Regions from separate parts of the Micromonospora sp. WMMA1998 genome, predicted to be linked through region 2. Evidence: predicted binding sites of a transcription regulator. Region 2 holds the regulator's gene; the other holds the start of a gene.
The links. Region 2 encodes HrcA, which represses chaperone genes, less so after heat shock. Its sites were predicted from a motif close to GGTTNGCACNCTCNNNNNGAGNGTGCNAACC; they were not measured.
Positions count from the first base shown of each region.

Region 1: groES (co-chaperone GroES) is a predicted target of HrcA. The motif match lies at 4,242-4,272, and genes of this name have one in related genera.

Region 1 covers NZ_CP114911.1:3,273,999-3,280,872, reverse strand. The annotation lists gene O7600_RS14620 (ABC transporter permease) at 1-151, opposite strand, end outside; gene O7600_RS14615 (ATP-binding cassette domain-containing protein) at 148-966, opposite strand; gene O7600_RS14610 (substrate-binding domain-containing protein) at 1,072-2,175, opposite strand; gene ybaK (Cys-tRNA(Pro) deacylase) at 2,372-2,851, opposite strand; gene O7600_RS14600 (methyltransferase domain-containing protein) at 2,918-4,150, opposite strand; gene groES (co-chaperone GroES) at 4,405-4,719, shown strand; gene groL (chaperonin GroEL) at 4,790-6,436, shown strand; gene O7600_RS14585 (molybdopterin-dependent oxidoreductase) at 6,555-6,874, shown strand, end outside.
Region 2 covers NZ_CP114911.1:2,651,483-2,658,356, forward strand. The annotation lists partial or broken gene O7600_RS11655 (PhoH family protein) at 1-441, opposite strand, end outside; gene O7600_RS11660 (serine hydrolase domain-containing protein) at 575-1,951, opposite strand; gene O7600_RS11665 (histidine triad nucleotide-binding protein) at 1,954-2,304, opposite strand; gene O7600_RS11670 (SDR family oxidoreductase) at 2,381-3,142, shown strand; gene O7600_RS11675 (16S rRNA (uracil(1498)-N(3))-methyltransferase) at 3,250-3,984, opposite strand; gene dnaJ (molecular chaperone DnaJ) at 3,986-5,131, opposite strand; gene hrcA (heat-inducible transcriptional repressor HrcA) at 5,205-6,227, opposite strand; gene O7600_RS11690 (DUF4870 domain-containing protein) at 6,404-6,874, shown strand, end outside.

The DNA of each region.
Region 1 (6,874 bases), 620 kb from region 2:
CCACCGCGAGCACGAGCAACATGATCACCGCGGGCAGGGCGCCGATGTCGCCGCCGCGTACCCGACGCCAGTAGTTGTTCACGTGGCTGCCCACGGTCGGCGCCGGGGTGACGCCGGCGGGGCCTTCCTTCTTCACGGCGGTGGCGGTCATCGGACGGCTCCTGGGGTGATGTCGGCGGGCGCGGCGCCGGTGCCGTTGCTGCCCGGCTCGCCGGTGAGGCCGAGGTCGCCGGAGCGACCGGCGGTGATCAGCTCGACCACCTGCGAGTGGGTGATGTCGGTGGTCTTCACCTGGGCGACCATCTGGCCGAGGTAGAGCGCGGCGATCCGGTCGGAGACGGCGAAGACGTCGTTCATGTTGTGCGAGATGAGCACCACGGCCAGGCCCTTGTCCGCCAGCCGGCGGACCAGTTCCAGCACCTGGGCGGTCTGCGCGACGCCGAGCGCGGCGGTCGGCTCGTCCAGGATGACCAGCTTGCTGTTCCAGAGCACCGCCTTGGCGATGGCGACGGTCTGCCGCTGCCCGCCGGAGAGGCTGGAGACGTGCTGGCGCAACGACTTCACGGTGCGCACGCTCAGGCCGGCCAGGGTCTCGGCGGCCATCTGCTCCATGGTCGGCTCGTCGAGCACGATGCCGCTGCGCTTCTCCCGGCCGAGGAACATGTTCTGCACGATGTCGAGGTTGTCGCAGAGCGCCAGGTCCTGGTAGACGACCTCGATCCCGAGCGCGGCGGCGTCCCGGGGGCTGTTGATGCTCACCGACCGGCCGTCGAAGAGGAACTCGCCGGACTCGGTGGGGTAGATGCCGCTGATGCACTTGACCAGGGTCGACTTGCCGGCGCCGTTGTCGCCGACGAGCGCGGTCACCTCACCCGGGTGCGCGGTGAAGGCGACGTCACGCAGTACCTGGACGGGACCGAAGCTCTTGTCGATCCCGCGTAGCTCCAGCAGGGGGGTTGCGGACACGGGTGTCTCCTTTGGGCGGAGGGGAGGTCTCGGATCCCGTCCGGCGTGGGCGCCGCCCGACGCGGGTTTCCCCGTGCCGGGCGGCGCCGCCTGAAGCGGGTTGGGTCAGCTCACGCCGGCGTCGGTGCAGAGCTTGGCGAACGCACCGGTGCAGAGCTCTTCCTTGGTGACGTAGTTGTCGGCCACCACGTCCTTGACGTTGTCCTTGTAGATGGCCTTCGGCTCCAGCAGCACGGCCGGCACGTCCCGGTTGCCCTCCGGGTCCTTGACGGTCTGGCCGGTCTCCTTCTTCTCGCCCTTGGCGAGCGCGATGGCCAGCTCGGCGGCGGCGTCCGCCTCCTTCTTGACCGCCTTGTAGACGGTCATGCACTGGTCACCGGCGAGGATGTTCTGCAGGCCCTCCTTGGTGGCGTCCTGACCGGTCACCGGGACCTTGCCGTTGAGCTTGTTCTTCTTCAGCACCGAGATGGCCGCGTTGCCGAGGCCGTCGTTGGCGGCGAGCACACCGTCGATCTTGCCGCCGGCCTTGGTCAGCTGCTGCTCGAAGATGGTGGCGGCCTGCGCGTTGTCCCAGGCCGGCACCGGGTCGTCGGCGACCTTGGTGTACTCCTTCGAGTCGAACTTCGGCTTGAGGACCGAGTCGTACCCGTTCTTGAACAGGGTGGCGTTGTTGTCGGTCGGCGAGCCGTTGAGGTAGGCGATCGACGGGTTCTTGACGCCCTTGTCGGTCAGGCACTTGCTCAGGCCCTCGCCCTGGAGCTTGCCGACGGCCTCGTTGTCGAAGCTGACGTAGTACTGGGCGGAGCCGCCCAGGGTCAGCCGGTCGTAGTCGATGGTGGCGACGCCCTGCGACTTGGCCTTGTCGAGCACGGCCTTGCCGGTACCGGAGTCCAGGTTGACGATCATCAGCACGTTCACGCCGTTGGTGATCATCTGGTCGGCGATGGTCTGGAACGCGGTCTTGTCGTTCTGCGCGTTCTGGATGTCCGACTCCACGCCGGCGGCGTCGAACGCCTCCTTGAGGAACTTGCGGTCCGCGCCCTCCCAACGGGCGGAGGACTTGCTGTCCGGCAGGATCACGCCGATCTTCGGCTTCTTGTCGCTGGAGCCGCCGGCCTGGTCGGAAGAACCGCCGTTGTCACCACAGGCGGCCATGCTGCCGGTCGCGAGGAGACCGACGGCCGCGAAGGTGAGGAGTCCCTTGCGCATGTGCACGGGTCCTTTCGGGGGGTGGGGGAGTAGAGGTCGATGTTTTGTTGTGTCCGGCAACGTATTCCGCGCTTCCGGCGCTCCGCAAGAGTGCCGAGGTCAGAAGTTTGTTGGCGGCGGTAACAATTCAGCAACGCGGTTGTCACCCGGCCGACACCCGCGGCGGAAACGCTCCCACCGTCCCGCTGCGGGTGGTTCAACCGGCGGCGATCGGGGCGGTCCGCGCCCCGGTGAGCGCCACCAGGTCACCGGGCGCGAGCTGCACCTGCAGGCCCCGGCGGCCGGCCGAGACGTACACCGTCGGGTGGGTCGACGCGGAGGCGTCGACCACGGTCGGCAGCCGCCGGCGCTGCCCGAGCGGGCTGATCCCGCCCCGGAGGTAGCCGCTCGCCCGCTCGGCCACCGCCCGGTCGGCCAGCGCGGCGCGCTTGCCGCCCACCGCCGCGGCGAGCGCCTTCAGGTCCAGCTCGCCGGTCACCGGCACCACGGCCACGGTCAGCTCGCCGTCCACCTCGGTGACCAGCGACTTGAACACCCGCTCCGGCGGCACCCCGAGCGCGGCGGCGACCAGCGCGCCGTAGTTCGGCGCGTCCGGCGAGACGTCGTACGGGTGCGTGCTGTGCGCGATCTTCCGCTTGGCCAGCAGCGCGGTCGCCGGAGTGCCCTGTCCCGCCATGACCGTCAAGCTAACCCGGCCGCGGCTTCCCGGCGAGCCGGAACGGGCGCCGGTCGGGGACGGCGGTCAGGCGGCGGCCGGCACCGGGCGGCAGATCAGCACGGTGGGCGCGCCGGCCACCCGGGTCAGCACCAGGCTGGCCGCCGCGTCGCCGGTCAGGCGCAGGTCGCGGCGCAGTTTCTCCGGCTCCAGCGCCGAACCGCGCTTGCGGATCTCCACCCGGCCGACCCGGCGCTCCCGCAGCAGCGCGCGCAGGCGCTTGAGCGAGAACGGCAGCACGTCGGTGACCTCCAGGCAGCGCGCGTACGGGGTGGGCCGGGCCGCGTCCGCGTAGAGGTAGGCGATCGACGGGTCCGCGAGGGTGGCGTCGAGGTCGGCGGCCAGCTCGGCGACCAGGTGTGCGCGCACCACGGCCGGGTCCGGGTCGTACAGGAACCGCCGGACCGGGCCCACCGCCGCGTCGACAGCGCCGCTGCCGGTCAGCTGATAAGAGGGGGCCCCTCCACTACCGGAGGCGTTAAAAGGGGGCCCTTCCTTCTCCCGCAGCAGTGTGGCGCGGCGGGGGACGTCGGCCAGCTCGCCGCACCAGAGCGCGGCCTCCACCAGGTCCCCGTCGACGCTCACCCACTCCGCCTCGGCGCCGGCCGGGATCAACGCGTGGTCCAGCCCGGGCGCCACCTTGACCACGGTGCGCGGCACCCGCTCGGCCAGCCCGACGACGAAGTCCCACGGCGGCGAGTAGGCGTTCGGGTCGAAGATGCGCCGACCGGTGCCGGCCCGCCGTCGCGCCGGGTCGCAGAAGGCCCCGTCGACCCGGCTCACGTCGAACGCGGTGGCGTCGCCGCACTCCACCGTGACCAGGTCGGCCAGCCCGGCCGCCTCGGCGTTCGCGGCGGCCATCGCCGCGGTGACCGGGTCGGCCTCCACCGCGTGCACCCGGATGCCGGCGCGGGCCGCGGCGAGCGCGTCGGCGCCCAGCCCGCAACCCAGGTCGGCGAGTGTGGTCACGCCGGCGGCGCGCAGCCGCGCGGCCCGCCGGTCGGCGACCGCCCGGCGGGTGGCCTGCTCCAGTCCCGGCCGGGTGAGGAACAGCCCGGCCGCCACCGCGCCGAACTTGCCGGCGGCCCGGCGGCGCAGCTCCGCCTGGGTCAGGGCCGCCGCCGCGAGCCCGCCGGGTATCCCGGCCGAGCGCAGCGCGGCGGCCGCCGCCAGCGGGTCGCCGCCGGCCACCCGCGCCGCCGCGGCGAGCGCGGCCGACCCCTCGGGGGTACGCAGCACGGCGAGCTGGTCGAGGTCCACCCGCTCATTCTCCCGACCCGCCTCGCGGCCGACACGGCGGGCGACGCGCTGGCACTCTCCTTGACGGAGTGCTAGCCGAGGAATAACCTGCGATTAGCACTCTCACCCTGAGGGTGCCAACGCCCGGGCCCCGTGCCCGGGAGTTGAGCGCCAGGCGGACCGGCACCCGCGACGACGGCCCCGCCCGGTGGCATGTGGCAGATTGACGCTGGTCGGCATGCCGGCCGGTAACGACACCAAGTACCCGGGAGGGTATGCCCGTGACTACCGCGACCAAGGTTGCGATCAAGCCGCTCGAGGACCGCATCGTGGTCCAGGCGAACGAGGCCGAGACCACCACCGCCTCGGGCATCGTGATCCCCGACACCGCCAAGGAGAAGCCGCAGGAGGGCACCGTCCTCGCTGTCGGCCCGGGCCGGATCGACGACAAGGGCAACCGCGTGCCGGTCGACGTGAAGGTCGGCGACACCGTCCTCTACTCGAAGTACGGCGGCACCGAGGTCAAGTACGCCGGCGAGGAGTACCTGGTGCTCTCCGCCCGCGACGTCCTCGCGGTCATCGAGAAGTAAGCAACCGATCAGTGTCGTTGCCCCGGTCCGGCTCGCCGGGCCGGGGCAACGTCGCTTCGAAGGGATACTGATGGCGAAGATCCTCAGCTTCTCGGACGACGCCCGGCACCTGCTCGAGCACGGTGTCAACGCACTCGCGGACGCGGTCAAGGTCACCCTCGGCCCGCGCGGTCGCAACGTCGTCCTGGACAAGAAGTTCGGTGCGCCCACGATCACCAACGACGGCGTGACCATCGCCAAGGAGATCGAGCTCACCAACCCGTACGAGAACCTCGGCGCGCAGCTGGTCAAGGAGGTGGCGACCAAGACCAACGACGTCGCCGGCGACGGGACCACCACCGCCACCGTGCTGGCCCAGGCCATGGTCCGCGAGGGCCTGCGCAACGTGGCCGCCGGCACCAACCCGACCGGCCTGAAGCGGGGCATCGACGCGGCGGCCGCCAAGGTCTCCGAGGCGCTGCTCGGCAGGGCCGTCGAGGTCGCCAGCAAGGAGTCGATCGCGCACGTCGCGACCGTCTCCGCGCAGGACGCCACCATCGGTGAGCTGATCGCCGAGGCGATGGAGCGGGTCGGCCGCGACGGTGTCATCACCGTCGAGGAGGGCTCGGCGCTCACCACCGAGCTGGAAGTGACCGAGGGTCTCCAGTTCGACAAGGGTTTCATCTCGCCGAACTTCGTCACCGACGTGGAGGGGCAGGAGTCGGTCCTGGAGGACCCGTACATCCTGATCACCACGCAGAAGATCTCGGCCATCGAGGAGCTGCTGCCGCTGCTGGAGAAGGTCCTCCAGAACAACAAGCCGCTGCTCATCGTCGCCGAGGACGTCGAGGGCCAGGCCCTGTCCACGCTGGTGGTCAACGCCATCCGCAAGACCATCAAGGTCTGCGCGGTCAAGGCCCCCGGCTTCGGCGACCGCCGCAAGGCGATGCTCCAGGACATGGCCATCCTGACCGGCGCCGAGCTGGTCGCCCCGGAGCTGGGCTACAAGCTCGACCAGGTCGGCCTGGAGGTGCTCGGCACCGCCCGTCGCGTCGTGGTCGACAAGGAGAACACCACCGTCGTCGACGGTGGCGGGCAGTCCTCCGAGGTCGCCGACCGGGTCGCCCAGATCCGCAAGGAGATCGAGGCCTCGGACTCCGAGTGGGACCGGGAGAAGCTGGCCGAGCGGCTGGCGAAGCTCTCCGGCGGCATCGCGGTGATCAAGGTCGGCGCGGCCACCGAGGTCGAGATGAAGGAGCGCAAGCACCGCATCGAGGACGCCATCGCCGCGACCAAGGCCGCGGTCGAGGAGGGTACGGTCCCGGGCGGCGGCGCCGCGCTGGCCCAGATCCTGCCGGTGCTCGACGACGACCTGGGCTTCACCGGCGAGGAGAAGGTCGGCGTCTCGATCGTGCGCAAGGCGCTGGTCGAGCCGCTGCGCTGGATCGCGCAGAACGCCGGTCACGACGGCTACGTGGTGGTGCAGAAGGTGGTCGCCCAGGAGTGGGGCACCGGCCTCGACGCCGCCACCGGCGAGTACGTCGACCTGGCCAAGTCCGGCATCCTCGACCCGGTGAAGGTGACCCGCAACGCGGTCTCCAACGCCGCGTCGATCGCCGGCCTGCTGCTCACCACCGAGAGCCTGGTCGTGGAGAAGCCGGCCGAGCCGGAGCCGGCCGCCGCCGGTGGGCACGGCCACTCGCACGGCCACGGCCACCAGCACGGCCCGGGCTTCTGACCCGAGGAGCACGGCCCGACGTCAGGGCACACCGCCGAGCCGGCGGTGTGCCCTGACGTGCTTACGGAACGCTGACGAGATTGGCAGCCGGGCCGCCCGGTCGACCAGACTGGACGGCGTGCACATGATCTCCCGCCGCCACGCGGCGCTGGCCGGTGTCGTCGCCGCCGCGGTGGCGCTCGGCACCGCCGAGCCGGTGGCCGTCCTGACCGGCCCCCGGTCCGCCCCGCTGATCGCCGTCGGCGGTGTCGTCGTCGACCTGGTGCCCGAGCCGCTCAAGCAGTTCGCCATCGCCGTCTTCGGCACGTACGACAAGATCGCCCTGCTGGTCGGGACGGCGCTGCTGCTGGCCGGCTTCGCGGCGCTGCTCGGCCTGGCGGCGGCCCGGCGACTGGCGGTCGGCCTGGCCGGCATCGCCGCGTTCGCCGCGCTCGGCGT
Region 2 (6,874 bases):
GCCCGTGCCGGCCGGACCGATGCCGAAGACGATGGTGTGCGCGTCGATCGCGTCGACGTACTTCTTCTGCCCGAGCGTCTTGGGACGGATGGTGCGGCCGCGCCGGGAGAGGATGTTGAGCGTCAGGACCTCGGCGGGCCGCTCGGCGCTGCCCTGCTCGAGCATGCCGACGGTACGCCGGACGGCGTCTGTGGTCAGGGTCTCGCCTTTCTCGATCAGTTCGAGCAGCTCACTGAAGAGGCGCTCGGCGAGGGCGTTGTCGGCGGGCGCGCCGGTGATGGTGATCTCGTTACCGCGCACGTGGACGTCGCTGTTGACCGAGCGTTCGACGAGTCGCAGGATCTCGTCACCCGCGCCGAGCAGGTTAACCATGATCTTCTGGTCGGGGACCGTGATCCTGGTCTGCACGCGGGGCGGGCCGGGAGGTGGGGTGCCGGTCATAGGTCGGGCCGTCGGGCCCTGCGCCACCTGCTCTCCGATCTCGGCGCCGGGCCCTGCTGGCGCGGCGTACGGTTGCTCCCATCGTATCGGGTCGGCACCGTACGCACCGCGTCCATTTCCGGTGCTCCGGCGCTCAGCCGCCGGCCCGGAAGTCGTAGCCGTCGAAGGTCTCCTGGCGGCGGGTGAACCGGTAGGTCGCCCAGTGCATCCGGACCACCACGCCCTTCTCGTCCCGGGTCAGCCGGAGCAGCTCGCCCACCTCCCGGCCGGAGACCGTGCGGAACACGTCCGGCCGGTCCGGCAGCGGCGCGAACACCGCCGGGGGCTTACCGGCCGGGTCGCCCGCGCCGCGGGCCCGCAGCGCGCCGTCGTGCCAGGAGAAGACGTACTCGAAGCCCTCGCCCCACCAGCGGCCCAGCATCCCGCGCAGGTGGTCGGGCGCGGGTGGACCGGGGCGCCACGGCTCGATCTGCGCCGGGTCGTGCTCGGCCGCGGCGGCGAGCAGGTCGTGCACCAGGTCGAACACCTCCACCCCGGCGCCGGACGAGCCGAGCACCGCAGCGCCCATCGCGCCCGGGGTGCCGTCCCCGCCGCGCCGGCCGTAGACGGCGGCCAGGAAGCCGGGCATCGCGCCGTCGTGCCCCACGTGGGTCACCCGGGCCGGCTGCGGCACCAGGATCAGCCCCAGCCCGAAACCGGCCGCCCAGAGCGACTCGTCGGTCGTGGTCAGCGGCCAGCGCATCTCCTCGACCGTGGCCGGGGCGAGGACCGCGCCGGCCGGGTCCAGCGCCCGCGGGTCGGCCAGGAACGCCGCCCAGCGCGCCATGTCCGGCGCGGTGCTCCACAGCTGGGCGGCGGGCGCCACCGCGCCGAAGTCGGTGGGCGGTTCCGGGTGCGCCTCGTCGGAGTATTCGTCGACCAGGAAACCGGTCGCCGCCCGCTCCCCCGGCCGGGCGCCGGTGGCGGTCAACCCGAGCGGGTCGAGCACCCGCTCGGCGAGCACCTCGGCCCAGGAGCCACCCCGCAGCCGGGCGACCAGCTCGCCGAGCAGCGCCATGCCGAGGTTGGAGTAGTGGAACCGCCGGCCGGTGGGCAGCACCCGCTCGACCCGGGTCAGGTCCGCCAGCAGCTCGTCGACGGCGGGCGCGCGCAGGCTGTCCCACACGTCGCCGTGCGGCTCGCGTTGCAGGCCGGCGGTGTGCGACAGCAGCCGGCGCACGGTCAGCTCGCCGTGCGCGGTGAGGTCGAGGTGCCGCCCGATCGGGTCGTCCAGGTCGAGCAACCCGTCGTCGCGGCACTGCAGGACCAGCGTCGCGGTGAAGGTCTTGGTGACCGAGCCGATCCGGAAGACCGTCTCGGCGTCGAGCGGGGTGTCGTTGCCGGTGCCGCCCACCGCGCAGGTCCAGAGCGGCCGGTCGGCCCGGTGCAGGGCCGCCGAGACCGCCGGGATCCGGCCCTTCGCCTGCGCCTGCCGCACCATCCGGTCGAGCCGGTCGGAGATCCCGGTCATGGTCACCGGCAGAGCATCGGGCCGAGCGGCGCGCCACCGAGCAGGTGGGCGTGCACGTGGAAGACCTCCTGGCCGCCGTACGGGCCGGTGTTGAACATGAGCCGGAAGCCGTCCACCGTGAGGCCCTCCTCCTCGGCCACCACGGCCGCGGTGAGGAGCACCTCGCCGGCGAGCCCGGGGTCGCCCTGGGCGAGCGTGGCCACGTCCGCGTAGTGCTCCTTGGGGATCACCAGCACGTGGGTGGGCGCCTTCGGGTCGATGTCGCGGAAGGCGAGGGTGGTGGCGGTCTCACGGACGATGGTGGCCGGGATCTCCCCGGCGACGATCCGGCAGAACAGGCAGTCGACTCCCATCGCCGCAGTCTAGGGAGGGGCGGTGACCGACGGGGCCCCGGCCGGTCCCTCGGCGCGGTGCGGCAGGATGGCCGGCATGGCGGGACGGGCGGTGCTGGTGACGGGGGCCTCGCGGGGCATCGGACGGGCGGTCGCGCGGGCGTTCGCGGCCGGCGGGGACCGGGTGGCGATCCACCACCGCGACTCCGCCGAGCTGGCCGAGGCGCTGCGCGGCGAGCTGCCCGGCGACGGGCACGTGGTGGTCCGCGCCGACCTGGCCGACCCGGACGCGGTCCGGGTCATGGTGGACGAGGCGGCCCGACTGCTCGGGGGCCTCGACGTGCTGGTCAACAACGCCGGCGTCTTCGGCCCGGCGGACCCGCCGCACCCCGTCTTCGGCACCAGCTACGAGCAGTGGCGGGCGCGGTGGCGGGAGGTGCTCGACACCAACCTGGTCGGCGCCGCGAACGCGGCCTGGTGCGCCGCCCAGCACATGCGGGAGCGGGGCGGCCGGATCGTGAACGTCTCCTCCCGGGGCGCGTTCCGCGGTGAGCCGGCGAACCCGGCGTACGGGGCGAGCAAGGCGGGGATGAACGCGATGGCGCAGTCGCTGGCGGTGGCGCTGGCCCCGTACGGCATCGGGGTGGCCTGCGTGGCTCCCGGCTTCGTCGAGACGGACATGACGAACGAGCACCTCAAGAGCGAGCGCGGCGACGCGGTCCGGGCCCAGTCCCCGTTCCACCGGGTGGCCCGCCCCGAGGAGATCGCCGCCGCCGTCCACTGGCTGGCCAGCCCGGAGGCGGAGTGGGCCGCCGGCACCATCATCGACCTCAACGGCGCCTCCTACCTCCGCACCTGACCCACCCCCTTCCCGCCGATCTTGCACTTGCGGCCCTCGTCCTGGGCGTTTCGCCGCCTTTGCCGGGGCACGAACCGCAAGATCGGCGGGGTGGGGTGGGGTGGGGGTTACCAGCGGGAGAGGCGGGTGGAGAGGACGGAGAGGGCGGCCACGCCGGCCGTGGAGGTGCGGAGCACCGAGGGGCCCAGGCGGACGGGGTGGGCGCCGGCGTCGGTGAACGCGGTCAACTCGGCCTCGGCGATGCCGCCCTCGGGGCCGACCACCAGCACGATCTCGCCGGTCGACGGCAGCTCGGCGGTGGTCAGCCGCTCCTCGGCCTCCTCGTGCAGCACGAAGGCGGCCGCCGCGCCGGCGATCCGTCGGGTGACCGTGCCGGTGGACTCGTCAGGTGATCCCGCCACCACCGGCAGCCACGGTCGACGGGCCTGCTTGGCGGCCTCGCGGGCGGTGGCCGCCCACTTCTCCCGGGCCCGTACGCCCCGGTCGCCGCGCCACTGGACCACCGAGCGGGACGCCGCCCACGGCACGATCTCGTCCACGCCCACCTCGGTCATCGCCTGCACGGCCAGCTCGCCCCGGTCGCCCTTGGCGATGCCCTGCACCACGACCAGCCGGGGGACGCACGCGTCCGCGTACCCCCGGGTGGTGACCCGCAGGTCGAGCGTGCCCCGACCGACGGCGGTGACCACCGCGGCGGCGGTGCCGCCCCGGCCGTCGGCGAGCAGCAGTTCCTCGCCGACGCGCAGCCGTTGCACGGTGGCCGCGTGGTGCCCCTCCGGGCCGTCCAGCGTCAGCGTGTCACCGGTGGGCAGCGCCTCGACCAGGAACAGCGGGGCGGACACCTCAGGCGTGCCCGTTGAAGGCGTCGCGCATCCGGGAGAAGAAGCCGCCCTGCTTGGTCAGCTCGGCGACCTCCTCGCCCCGGGTCTTGGCGAAGTCGCGCAGCATCCGCTCCTGGTCGGCGTCGAGCTTGGTCGGGGTCCGCACGTCCAGGTGGACGTAGAGGTCGCCACGACCGGTGCCGCGCAGGTGCGGCACGCCCCGGGCGCGCAGGCGCAGGGTGCTGCCGGGCTGGGTGCCCGCCTTGACGTCGACGGTCTCCTCGCTGTCGAGCGTCTTGATGGTCAACCGGGTGCCGAGCGCGGCGGCGGTCATCGGCACGGTGACCCGGCAGTGCAGGTCGTCGCCCTTGCGGGAGTAGACGTCGTGCGGCCGCTCGTGGATCTCGACGTAGAGGTCGCCGGCGGTGCCGCCGCCCGGACCGACCTCGCCCTGCTGGGCCAGGCGGATCCGCATGCCGTCCTCGACGCCGGCCGGGATCTTGACGGTCAGCGAGCGGCGGGTGCGAACCCGGCCGTCGCCGGCGCAGGTCGGGCAGGGGTGCGGGATCGTGGTGCCGTAGCCCTGGCAGACGGTGCACGGCCGGGCGGAGACCACCTGGCCGAGGAACGTGCGCTGCACCGACTGGACCTCGCCCCGACCGCCGCACGCCTCGCAGGTGGCCAGGTGGGTGCCGGCGGCGGTGCCGGCGCCCGAGCAGGTGGTGCAGAGCACGGCGGTGTCGACGGTGATCGGCGCCTCGACGCCGAACGCGGTCTCGTTGAGGTCGAGCTCCAGCCGCAGGATCGCGTCCGCGCCCGGACGGGTGCGCGGCCGGGGACCCCGGCTGCCGCCCGCCGCGCCGCCGAAGAACGCGTCCATGATGTCCTGGAAGCCGACGAACGGGCCGGCGCCACCGGGACCACCCGGACCGCCGGCGCCCCCGCCGCCCGGGGCGAGCGGGTCGCCACCCAGGTCGACGATCTGCCGTTTCCGGTCGTCCGAGAGGACCTCGTACGCGGCGTTGATGTCCTTGAACTTCTCCTGTGCCTCCGGGTCCGGATTCACGTCCGGGTGGTACTGCCGCGCCAGCTTGCGGTAGGCGCGCTTGATCTCGTCGTCGGAGGCGTCCCGGCTCACGCCGAGAATGCCGTAGTAGTCCCTGGCCACTGCGTTCGGTGTCCTCATGTTCGTCTCGCGTCACGCCGGTCGTCGGCCGAGGCCGGCCGTCGGCCCTGACTGGTCAGTTCTGGGCCAGCAGTTCGCCCACGTAGCGTGCCACGGCCCTCACCGTGGCGATGGTGCCGGGGTAGTCCATCCGGGTCGGCCCGAGCACGCCGAGCCCACCCACGATCGTGGCACCCGGGCCGTAGCCGGTGCTGACCACCGAGGCGGCCCGCAGGTTGTCGATCTCGTTCTCGTCGCCGATGAGCACCCGGGTGGTGCTCGGCTCCGTCTCGCCGATCAGCTTGAGCAGCACGACCTCCTCCTCGAGCGCCTCCAGGATGGGGCGCAGCGAGCCCTGGAAGTCGAGCAGGCCACCCCGGGTGAGGTTGGCCGTGCCGGCCAGCGCGATGCGCTCCTCGTGCCGTTCCACGAGCGTCTCCAGCAGCACGGTGGAGAGCGTGGTCATGGCCGGGCGCAGCTGGGGCGCGGACTCCTCGACCAGCGCCTGCACCAGCGGCGGCGTCTCGGCCAGTTGGCAGCCGACCAGCTTCTCGTTGACCAGCCGGCGCAAGGCGGTGACGTCGTCGGCGGGCACCGGGGCGGGCAGCTCGACCAACCGCTGCTCGACCCGCCCGGTGTCGGCGATCATGACGACCATCAGCCGGGTGGTGGAGATCGGCACCAGCTCCAGGTGGCGCACCTTGGAGCGGGCCAGGCTCGGGTACTGCACCACGGCGACCTGCCGGGTCAGCTGCGCGAGCAGCCGGACCGTGCGGTGCACCACGTCGTCGAGGTCGACGGCGCCGACCAGGAAGCGCTCGATCGCCCGGCGCTCGGCCGGGCTGAGCGGCTTGACCCGGGACAGCCGGTCGACGAAGAGACGGTAGCCACGGTCGGTGGGCACCCGGCCGGCGCTGGTGTGCGGCTGCCGGATGTAGCCCTCCTCCTCCAGCACCGCCATGTCGTTGCGCACGGTCGCCGGCGAGACGCCGAGCTGGTGCCGCTCGACCAGGGCCTTGCTGCCCACCGGCTCCTGCGTGGCGACGTAGTCCTCGACGATCGCGCGCAGCACGGCGAGCTTGCGGTCGTCGAGACCCATGTCCCCCACCTCCTGACGCGGCTGGCACTCGACTGTAGCGAGTGCCAGTCTACGTCGGCACCCCCGCCGACGCGATGATCAGCGACGGACCTCCGGTGCGCCCCACCACGCTCCGTCGGCGCGCCGGGGCCGAACAGCCCTGGTGCCACTTGCCGGCGGGACCTACCGTGACGTGCATGACTGAACCTCCTCGCCCTCCCGGAGCGGGGGACCCCGGCCCCCAGCCCGACCCGACCGCGCCCTACGGCTCCTCGCCCGCCGGTGAGCCGCCCACCGCACCACTGTCCGGGGCACCGGCGGCGGGCGGCTATCCCCCGCCCGGTGACTATCCGCCCCCGGGCGGCCAACCCCCGTCGGGCGGCGGCTACCCGCCGCCGGGTGGCTATCCCCCGCCGGACGGCTATCCCCCGCCGGGCGGCGGCACGCCGGGCTACGGCGCCGGCTACCCCGGTGGCGGCGGGTACGGCCCACCGGCCGGCTACGCCAACAACGACGACAAGACCTGGGCCCTGGTCGCGCACTTCGGCGGCGCCGCCGGGATGCTGATCGGTGGCGGCGTGCTGGGCTGGATCGCGCCGCTGGTGGCGCTGCTGGCCCGGGGCAACCAGTCCCCCACCGTCCGGGCGCACGCGATCGCCGCGCTCAAC